Regions from separate parts of the Streptomyces sp. NPDC059567 genome, predicted to be linked through region 3. Evidence: riboswitches for the same ligand, from Rfam matches in the RefSeq annotation. Region 3 holds a riboswitch; each other region holds the start of a gene.
What was found. Region 3 has a riboswitch for cobalamin ahead of ACFVZW_RS00745 (CoA-acylating methylmalonate-semialdehyde dehydrogenase). Riboswitches for the same ligand answer to the same signal wherever they lie in the genome.
Positions count from the first base shown of each region.

Region 1: linked by a shared signal. The riboswitch ahead of ACFVZW_RS19320 (hypothetical protein) and the one ahead of ACFVZW_RS00745 (CoA-acylating methylmalonate-semialdehyde dehydrogenase) in region 3 are both predicted to bind cobalamin.
Region 2: linked by a shared signal. The riboswitch ahead of metE (5-methyltetrahydropteroyltriglutamate--homocysteine S-methyltransferase) and the one ahead of ACFVZW_RS00745 (CoA-acylating methylmalonate-semialdehyde dehydrogenase) in region 3 are both predicted to bind cobalamin.

Region 1 covers NZ_JBHWBS010000040.1:9,037-12,303, reverse strand. The annotation lists gene ACFVZW_RS19325 (hypothetical protein) at 289-1,425, shown strand; gene ACFVZW_RS19320 (hypothetical protein) at 1,489-1,722, opposite strand; cobalamin riboswitch at 1,903-2,023, opposite strand; gene ACFVZW_RS19315 (hypothetical protein) at 2,068-2,478, opposite strand; gene ACFVZW_RS19310 (hypothetical protein) at 2,726-3,267, opposite strand, start outside.
Region 2 covers NZ_JBHWBS010000031.1:31,920-35,186, reverse strand. The annotation lists gene ACFVZW_RS16575 (LacI family DNA-binding transcriptional regulator) at 1-1,033, opposite strand, end outside; cobalamin riboswitch at 1,225-1,451, shown strand; gene metE (5-methyltetrahydropteroyltriglutamate--homocysteine S-methyltransferase) at 1,625-3,267, shown strand, end outside.
Region 3 covers NZ_JBHWBS010000001.1:175,185-178,451, reverse strand. The annotation lists gene ACFVZW_RS00750 (acyl-CoA dehydrogenase family protein) at 1-77, opposite strand, end outside; partial or broken gene ACFVZW_RS00745 (CoA-acylating methylmalonate-semialdehyde dehydrogenase) at 74-1,572, opposite strand; cobalamin riboswitch at 1,803-1,983, opposite strand; gene ACFVZW_RS00740 (TetR/AcrR family transcriptional regulator) at 2,086-2,709, opposite strand; gene ACFVZW_RS00735 (FAD-dependent oxidoreductase) at 2,815-3,267, shown strand, end outside.

The DNA.
Region 1 (3,267 bases), on a different contig from region 3:
TGGGCGTTATCTGTATCAGTTGACTCATGGGGCCACCCAGCCCCGAGACGCCCGACCCAGCTCGTCCTCGACGAGTTCGGCGCCGGCGCGGCACAGCAGCATCGTGTGCGGCACGTGATCAGTAGCGATCGGGGCGGTCGCCGCGCCTGCTGGTGGCCGACCGCGTCCCAGCCAGGGCCATTGTCAGTGGCCACCATCACGATGGAAGTTCGGACTAGCGGAACACACCGGGGGTAATGCCCCGGATCAACAGCGGCCCGTCGTGGCCGTGTGGCGAGCGGAGGCGGCATGCCCAACCGATACGTGCGGCTCGCAGGGTTCGACCGAAGGCTGGACCTGACCAAACCAGACCTCGGAGTTGCCGGTGGCGCCGCCCTCCTCGAGCAGCTTCTCGCCGACCGCCGATTGCCTGTGCCGGTCCGCGGACTCACGTGCGCAGAGGTGTGCGAGGAACGGGGCTTCACTGAGCCAATGTCGCTGTATCGGCGAATGGGCAAGCCCGTCGCCGCCCACATGCGCAGCGACGCGGAGGACCGGCACTACGGCGGCGGGGAGTCCGACGAGCACAAGGCTTACAAGGAGCGGGCCGTACGGGCTGCCGAGGAAGGCGGGCACACAGCCGTGCAGGAGCGGGCGAGCAAGGACCGCGCAATCCGCAGTGACGTCCTAATCCGCGGTGCGGACGGAGTACTTCTGGGATTCGAGTCGCAACTGTCACCACGCAACCCGCGCGAGATCAAGGCACGCGATGCGGCGGCCCGGCGGGCGGGGGTGCTGGATGCGTGGCAGACGGACAGCCAGGACATGGCGAGGGACATGACGGTGCCGTGGCTGCGTACCGACAGAGTCCCCCTAGAACTGATCATGAAGCGGGACTCTCCAATCCCGTTCCGAGGTGGTATCCGCCGCATCGAACTCGCCCGGTGTGACGAGCGGCTCCCAGGGCCATGCCCGAAGCAGCGGACAGGCAAGTGCGGGGGCTGGCACCCGACCATTCGCCCCGCCGAGCGTCCCTTCGATGAGTTCATCCGAGATGCCGCCTCCGGTCTGTACGTCCGGGCGGTGGTCAAGGTGAAGCGGACCGCGTTTGAGTTCTGGACCCCGGCAGCCGACCACAGTGCCTACCTCGACGCGACGCCGGACGAAGCGCCAGTCGCGATGCCGAGGCAACGACAGGTGAAGCGCCCGATGGAGGACGGCGATCCCACGTGCCGCGTCCAGCCCCCGGCCGTGGATGACCGGGACTCGGCACCGCTCCCGTACATCCCGCTGCCCCGTTCCCCGCAGCCTGCCCCGCTTGCCGCGGCGTCTGCGGGGGTCGTGTCAGTGGTGTACCGGGGGCAGTGCGGGGCTGGGGTGACACCGTGCGGAGCTCAAGCCCGTTTCTACGCGTGCGGCTGGCGGTGCGACGACCATCGGCCGTAGGCCAACTCCCGCCAGCCTCCGGGATGTTGTGCTGTCCCGAGGGTCAGCCAGGCTGCCGGTCGACTACTCAACAGGCGTGGCCGGGCCCAGGGGAGTCGTCGACGTTGTGGGGTCCGCCGGGACTGCCCGAACCCAGGGGCGAGCAGCAGCGCCAGGACCATCGCCACGGCCGCACCCGAAGCGATCGCCGCCGTCGCCGCGGCCGGCGGCACGCGCGGTGTGCTTGAAGACCGTGATGCCGACGGCGATGCTCACGACGAGGAGCAGGGCCGCCAGCGGCGCGATCTGAATGGTCACGAAGTCCTCCTGGCTGTCTCCGCCGGTGACGGCGGCAGTTCGTCTGCGCGCTCGCGCAGACCTCGCCCCTTCGTTGCAGAGACCCGGAGGCTGACAGCAAGAAAGCCCGATCCGATGTGGATCGGGCTTCAAGGCGATGTCCCGAAGCCCTCCCAGAAGGGCACGGGCGCGCGGACACGCTCGGGCACGTTCTGGATGGGCAGGTCCTCGGACTGACGCCTGAAGGCATACACCGTTGCGGGACAGTTCCGGATTCCCACCGGATTCCCCTGCGTCCAGGGCCCATTGTGCGGCTACGGGGGTGGCACAAGGGGGTCAGTGGTCATGTGGAGGCGGCCCGGCGCCTCATTCTTCTTCGGGTTCTGCGGCCGTGAGTCGCTGCTCGCTGAAGAAGTCCAGCTTTTTGCCGGACATGGACTCCTCATCCGGGGTGCGGAAGACGACCTTGCCGTAGAGGGCCTGCTGGCATATCAGCGACTGGTGGGTCGTGGACAGGCTGAGTGCCTGTCGGGCGTCCGAGGGCTCGGTGAACCACTGGCGGATGGCCAGGTACTGCCACCCATCAGAACCTGAGTGCTCGCCGTACACGATCCGGGTCAGCCCGTCGAGGACCTCCGTGTGGGAGAGCCCCTTACCCCCGCCGGCGGGGTCGGTGAACGAGACGGTCCACGACCACCGCTGTCCCTCCCGGAGCTCGACGTCCTCGGGGAAATCAGGCCCCCACCCCTTGAGGTACGCGGCGTCCGGCCCGATCACGGTTCGCCCCCACCTGACATCGCCGAATCCAGGAGGACGCGGTGAGGAAGCCCTCCGCGATCCGGCGCGTCTCCTCGTCGGTGATCAAGTGTTCTCCGCTCATGCTCCTCCTCGACCCAGCCGGTTCCTCCGGTGAGGACCCCTGCAGGCCATCGTCCTGCACCGAGCCGCGTCTCACGGGCCTTTCCGGGAAGACGGCCTGGGCGCGAACTGTGACCGCTCCGCTCCCGATCGACCCGCCGAACAGTCAGGGGATGCGGGTCACGGCGCCGGAGGTGAACCACTGCACGAGGGTGGCAGCGAGGTGGACCCCGGCCCGGGCCGCCTCCAGCGTCTCGTCCACGGTCGCGGTCTGCCCGCCGTGCCGGGACGTCTGGCCGTCCCACAGCGCGCGCATCAACGCCTCCGCCGGGGCGACGGCGTCGCCGGCCGCGGCCGGGATCGCGAAGACGAACTTGTGCCGGGCGCTCTTCAGCTCGCCGAGCATGGTGCCGAGCGTTGCCTTCGCGTGGTTCGGCTGAACGACGGCGTGCGCGGCCGCCTCGACGGCCTTGATGGACTCGCTGTACGCGCGCACCGGCTCCGGGCCGCGCCCGTACGCCGCCTGCCAGGCGGCCGCCAGGTGGTCGGCCGCGGAGCCGGCGGTCGGCTGGCCCGCCGCCTCGGCGATGGTCTGCCGCACCGCGTCCCGGACGGCCGGGGTCACCCGCTCCTCCAGCCCGTTGCGGGCGTCGTTGATCCGGTACGCCGACCCGCCGTCGTCGAGCGTCCGGCTGAGCTCTTGGAGTC
Region 2 (3,267 bases), on a different contig from region 3:
TCGTGGGAGCCCGCCAGGCGTCGTCACCGTCGTCGCCGTCGTCCCCGGGCGTCGCGAGCCGCACGGCCTGCCGGCCCATCTCCTCCAGAGGGATGTGCACGGTGGTCAGCCTCGGACGCATCTCCTGCGCCACGGGCACATCGTCGTAGCCGACGAGGGAGACGTCCTCCGGGATCCGGGCACCCGCCTCCTCCAGCGCCTGCGCCGCGCCCGCCGCCACGATGTCGTTGGCGGCGAAGATGGCGGTGAAGTCGAGCCCCTCGCCGAGGAGTTCGACCATCCGGCGATAGCCGAAGCCCCTGCTGAAGGCACCGGTGTGCACCAGACCGGCGTCGGGCGTCACGCCGCGCAGTTCGAGGGCCCTGCGGTATCCGGCGAGGCGGTCCAGCGTGGTCGAGACGGCGGGCGGGCCGCCGAGGTAGAGGATCCGGCGGTGCCCTTGCGTCAGCAGATGGTCGGTGATGGCGAACGCGCCGCCCTCGTTGTCGTACTCCACCGCCGCCGCGGGGACCCGTCCCCCCAGCGAGGGCCGGCCGCACAGCACCAGGGAGGAGCCGCCCGCGTGCAGTTCCTCCGCGCGGCGGGTGAGTTCCGCGGTGTAGGCGCGGTCCACGACGCTCCCCCCGACCAGCACGACCACGTCGGCACGCTGCTCGTGCAGGAGGTCGACGAAGGCCAGTTCGCGCTTCGCGTCGCCCTGCGTGCAGCAGACCAGACAGAGCCGGCCCGTGCGCGCCGCCTCGCGCTCCACACCGCGCGCGATGTACGCGAAGAAGGGGTCGACGATCTCGCTGACGATGATCCCCACGGTGCGGTTGGAGGTGCCGGCCAGGGCGCGAGCATGCGCGTTCACGACATAGCCGAGCTCCCGCATCGCGCCCTCGACCCGGTCGCGGGTCGCCTGCGCCACGGGATAGTTGCGGTTCAGCACCCGTGAGACGGTCGCCGTCGACACGCCGGCGAGCGCGGCCACCTCCCGGATGGTCGCGCGCCGCGAATCCCCCGCCGCCACCTGCCGAGCACTCCCGTCCATCGGTGCCGCCTCCTCACGTGCGGCTGGAGCCTATACGAACTCCGTCGCCGTCGTTCATGGGAGCTGAACGAGGCCGCCCCGAGGAGCGGGTTCGGCACTGATCGGGTCGCGCCCCACGGCCCCTCGCAGCGGGTGTGTCTCGTTTCACCGTCCGGAATATGAGCCGATCGCGTCGTTCCCTGCCCGCGCGGTACGCTGCCCGGGCAGCTGGTTCGCCCCGTCAGCCAGGCGGGACGCGTCGTAAGAGGGAACCCGGTGGGAATCCGGGACTGCCCCGCAGCGGTGAGCGAGAACGACCGCCGTCATACGCACTGGGCCCGTGAGGGCCTGGGAAGCGACGGCCAGTAGGTGTCTCGTACGGCTTCCGTACGAGACGTGCTCGCGAGTCCGAAGACCTGCCCGCTGCCCGCACGCGACCGTTCGCGTGCGGTGATCCCGGTGACCTCGTGGGCGGGTCGGCGTGCACAGCAGGGCGGATCGGCCGCGCGTACCTCGATGTACGCCCCGGCGGTGGTCCGTCCGGTTCGTCACCCCTCGCTCGCGGCTCTCCGGGTCTGTCTCACGACACGCAAGCTCGCGAAGGAGAGTTACGTGACAACCGAGTCCGCGGCAGCACGGGCCACCGTCCACGGATACCCCCGCCAGGGTGGGAACCGGGAACTGAAGAAGGCCGTCGAGGGGTACTGGAAGGGCCGCGTCACCGCCGATGCCCTCCGGGAGACCGCCCGTGAGCTGCGCAGGAGCAACTGGGAGCAGCTCGTCGACGCCGGCGTCCACGAGGTCCCGACCGGCGACTTCTCCCTCTACGACCACGTCCTCGACACCAGCGTCATGGTCGGCGCGGTACCCGCCCGTCACCGCGCCGCCGTCGAGGCCGACGCGCTCGACGGGTACTTCGCGATGGCCCGCGGCACCCAGGACGTGGCGCCGCTGGAGATGACCAAGTGGTTCGACACCAACTACCACTACCTCGTCCCCGAACTGGGTCCCGACAGCGCCTTCAGTGCCACGAGCGACAAGCAGGTCGCGGAGTTGAAGGAGGCCCTCGCGCTCGGCCACTCGGCCCGCCCCGTCCTGGTGGGACCCGTCACGTACCTGCTGCTGGCCAAGCCGGCGCCCGGTGTCGCCGAGGACTTCGAGCCGCTCACCCTGCTGGACCGGCTGCTGCCCGTGTACGCCGAGGTGCTCGCGGACCTGCGCGCGGCGGGCGCCGAGTGGGTGCAGCTCGACGAGCCCGCCCTCGTCCAGGACCGCACCCCCGCCGAGCTGAACGCCGCCGCCCGCGCCTACCGCGAGCTCGGCGGCCTGGCCGACCGGCCGAAGCTGCTGGTCGCCTCCTACTTCGACCGGCTGGGCGAGGCGCTGCCCGTGCTGGCGAAGGCCCCCGTGGAGGGACTCGCGCTCGACTTCACCGATGCCGCCGCCGCGAACCTCGCGGATCTCGCGGCGGTGGGCGGCCTGCCGGGCAAGCGGCTGGTCGCCGGCGTCGTCGACGGCCGCAACATCTGGATCAACGACCACCAGAAGTCCCTCACCACCCTCGGCACCCTGCTCGGCCTCGCCGATCAGGTCGACGTCGCGGCGTCCTGCTCGCTGCTCCACGTCCCGCTGGACGCCGCGGCCGAGCGGGACATCGACCCGCAGATCCGCCGCTGGCTCGCCTTCGCCCGCCAGAAGACCGCCGAGATCGCCACGCTCGCGCGCGGCCTGTCCCAGGGCACCGGCGCGATCGCCGCCGAACTGGCCGCCAATCGCGCCGATCTGGCCTCCCGGGCAAGCTCGGCGATCACCAACGACCCGGCCGTACGGGCGCGCACTGCCGCCGTCACCGAGAGCGACACCCGCCGCGCCCAGCCCTACGCCGAGCGCGCCGCCGCGCAGCGGGCCCACCTGGGCCTGCCGCCGCTGCCGACCACGACCATCGGCTCCTTCCCGCAGACCGCCGAACTGCGCACCGCACGCGCCGATCTGCGCGCCGGATGGCTCGACAAGGCGGGTTACGAGGAGCGGATCGAGGCCGAGATCCGCGAGGTCATCGCTTTCCAGGAGAAGACCGGTCTCGACGTCCTCGTGCACGGCGAGCCCGAACGCAACGACATGGTCCAGTACTTCGCCGAGCAGCTCACCGGCTACCTCGCCACCCAGCACGGCTGGGTCCAGTCGTACGGCACCCGGTACGTCCGGCCGCCCGTCCTGGCCGGCGACATCTCCCGCCCTGTGCCGATGACGGTGCG
Region 3 (3,267 bases):
AGCTGCTCCTGCGCGAAGTCGAGGGTGACTTCGGCGAGGGCGAGCTGGTCCTCGGTGAGGGTGGTCACGGCGCTCATCCCATCGTCGGGATGGTGAAGCTCGCGCCTTCCTTGACCCCGGAGGGCCAGCGCGAGGTGACGGTCTTGGTACGGGTGTAGAAGCGGACGGCGTCCGGTCCGTGCTGGTTCAGGTCGCCGAAGCCGGACGCCTTCCAGCCGCCGAAGGTGTGGTACGCCACGGGCACCGGGATGGGGACGTTGACGCCGACCATGCCGGTGTCGACCCGGCGGGTGAAGTCGCGGGCGGTGTCGCCGTCTCGGGTGAAGATGGCCACGCCATTGCCGTACAGATGCTCGCTGGGCAGCCGCAGGGCCTGCTCGTAGTCGGCGGCCCGTACGACGCACAGCACCGGGCCGAAGATCTCCTCCTGGTAGATCCGCATCGAGGAGGTGACCCGGTCGAAGAGGGAGGCTCCGGCGAAGAAGCCGTTCTCGTGTCCGGGGAGGGTGAACCCACGTCCGTCCACGACGAGTTCGGCGCCTTCGGCGACGCCGATCCCGACGTAGTGGTCGACCCGGTCCAGGGCGTCCCGGCTGACGAGGGGACCGAAGTCGGCGTCCGGGTCGTCGGAGGTGCCGATACGGAGTCCCGCGATGCGCTCCTTCAACTTCGCGACCAGCGCGTCGGCGGTCTCCTCACCGACGGGTACGGCGACGGAGATCGCCATGCAGCGCTCACCGGCGGAGCCGTAGCCGGCGCCGATCAGTGCGTCGGCGGCCTGGTCGAGGTCGGCGTCCGGCATCACGATCATGTGGTTCTTGGCCCGCCGAAGCACTGGGCGCGCTTGCCGTGGGCGGCGGCGGTGGCGTAGATGTGCGCGGCGATCGGGGTGGAGCCGACGAAGCCGAGTGCCTGGACGCGGGGGTCCGCGAGGAGGGTGTCGACGGCTTCCTTGCCGCCGTTGACGACGTTGAGGACGCCGGGCGGCAGGCCGGCCTCCAGGAAGAGCTCGGCGAGCCGCAGCGGTACGGAGGGGTCCCGCTCGGAGGGCTTGAGAATGAAGGCGTTTCCACAGGCCAGTGCCGGTGCGGCCTTCCACAGCGGGATCATCGCGGGGAAGTTGAAGGGGGTGATCCCGGCGACGACACCCAGAGGGCTGCGGAGCGAGTGCACATCGATGCCGGTCCCGGCGTTGTCGGTGAACTCGCCTTTGAGGAGGTGCGGGATCCCGGCGGCGAACTCCACGACTTCCAAGCCGCGTTGCAGGTCTCCGTGCGCGTCGGCGACCGTCTTGCCGTGCTCGGCGGAGAGCAGCCGGGCCAGGGAGTCCCGTTCGCCCTCGACGAGTTGGAGGAAGCGCAGCATGACGCGGGCGCGCCGCTGCGGGTTCCACTGGCCCCATGCCCGCTGGGCCTCCTGGGCGTCGGCGATCGCCGCCTCGGTGTCGGCCCGGCCGGCCAGGGGGACCCTGGCCTGGACGGCGCCGGTGTTGGGGTCGTGGACGTCGGCGAAGAGACCCGACGTGCCGGTGGTGTGCTTTCCGCCGATGAAATGGGTGAGTTCGCGGACCATCGAAGCCTGCTCTCGTCAGGTGAGGATCCGAGGAGGGCGCGGCGAGGGGCCGCGGTACGACACCGATCGGGGTGCGCACCGCGCGTCCGGCCGCGGGACAGGGGAAGGCGAGGGGCGCCTTCGTCGAGTCACGAACGCGGGGACAGGGCCTCGCCGTTCGGGTACTCCGCCGGATCACCTGGGCCGTGGTCACGTACCGGTGCCATGCGTGTCTGCTCCATCCTCGTGGACAACACGGAACACCCCACGGCCGGTATCCTGACTCCCGGATCAGCGCGTGCTCTCCGGCCTTCCCGACGGATGGTTTCCGTCAGTGGCCTGAACTGCTGGAAGAGCACACTCCCCGGTCACAGTGGCGGGACCGCGCCGGATTCACACCGGCTTCCCTGCACCGCGGGCTTGTCACGAACATATAGTTGGACGTCCTAGTAAGTCCACCCCCCCCACCTACGGGCACGGTGCGTGTCCTCGACGGCGGGCCCGGGCCGGGGCCTCACCGGGTGAGCGGCGCGGTCAGCTCGCGCCCGACGCGGGTCCCGCCAGGCCGTGCAGCAGCAGGGCGGTGAGGGTGTCGACGACCTCCTGGTCGGTGGCCCGCGGGCCGTCCTCTCGTGCCGTGATGACGGCGAACCCGAGCATCGAGACCATCGCACCCATGGCCGCCGCGACCAGCGCCGGGTCGCCCGGCAGCTGGTGTCCGCGGTCGCGGAGCCACTCCAGGTGCTCGCGGAGGGTCGCCGTCTCCTGGGCCAGGCTCGCCCATGCGCGGCCTTCGCCGGGCGGGCCGGCGAAGTTGGTCTGCATCAGGGCCACGACCACGGGCAGGTGCTCGCGCACGACCCGCCAGGTGACGGCGAGATGCTCGCGCAGCTGGTCGGGGTCCGTCAGATCGTGGTCGACCGGGTGGTGGCCCGCGCCGATCTCGGCGTCGGCCTGGGCGTTCAGATCCTGCATCAGGGCCTGGAGCAGGGCGTTCTTGTCCGCGAAGTGGGCGTAGAAGGAGCCGGTGGCGCGCCCGGCCTCGCGGGTGATGTCGGTGATCTTCGTGTCGAGATAGCCGCGCTCGGCGAACAGCCGCCGGGCCGCGTCCTTCAGCGCCGCCTCGGTCTCGGCGGCCTTCTCCTTGCGTACGCCCATCACCTGAGTCCTCTCGTCGGGCTTGACGTGCGTCAGCCCCCTGCCTCATTGTGAACCACAGTTCGGTGAATCTGAATTCACTGAATCTTGATTCAGGGGGTATGGATGAACGTCATGGTGATCGGCGGCGGAGTGGCGGGCGCCGCAAGCGCCCTGGCGCTGCGGCGGCTTGGTGTGGAGGTCACGGTGTACGAGGCGTACGCCGAACCGGCGGGCCAGGTGGGCTCGTTCCTGAGCCTGGCGTCCAACGGTCTGCGGGTGCTGCGCTCCCTCGGCGTGCTGGAGCGGGTGCGGCGGGCCGGGATCGATGTGCCCGGCCAGCGCATGTGGTCGAGCTCGGGCAAGCTTCTGGGTGACGTTCCGCGAGGACGGCTGAGCGGCGACACGCTGCACAGCGTGACCCTGATGCGGGGCGACCTGGTCGAGGCGCTGCGCGCGGAGGCGCTGGCGGCCGGGGCCGCCATCGTCACGGGTGAGCGCCTGGTCGATGCGGTCACCACCGAGAAGGGGGTGCGGGCGGTCTTCGCGAGCGGTCGCTCGGAGGAGGCATCGCTGCTC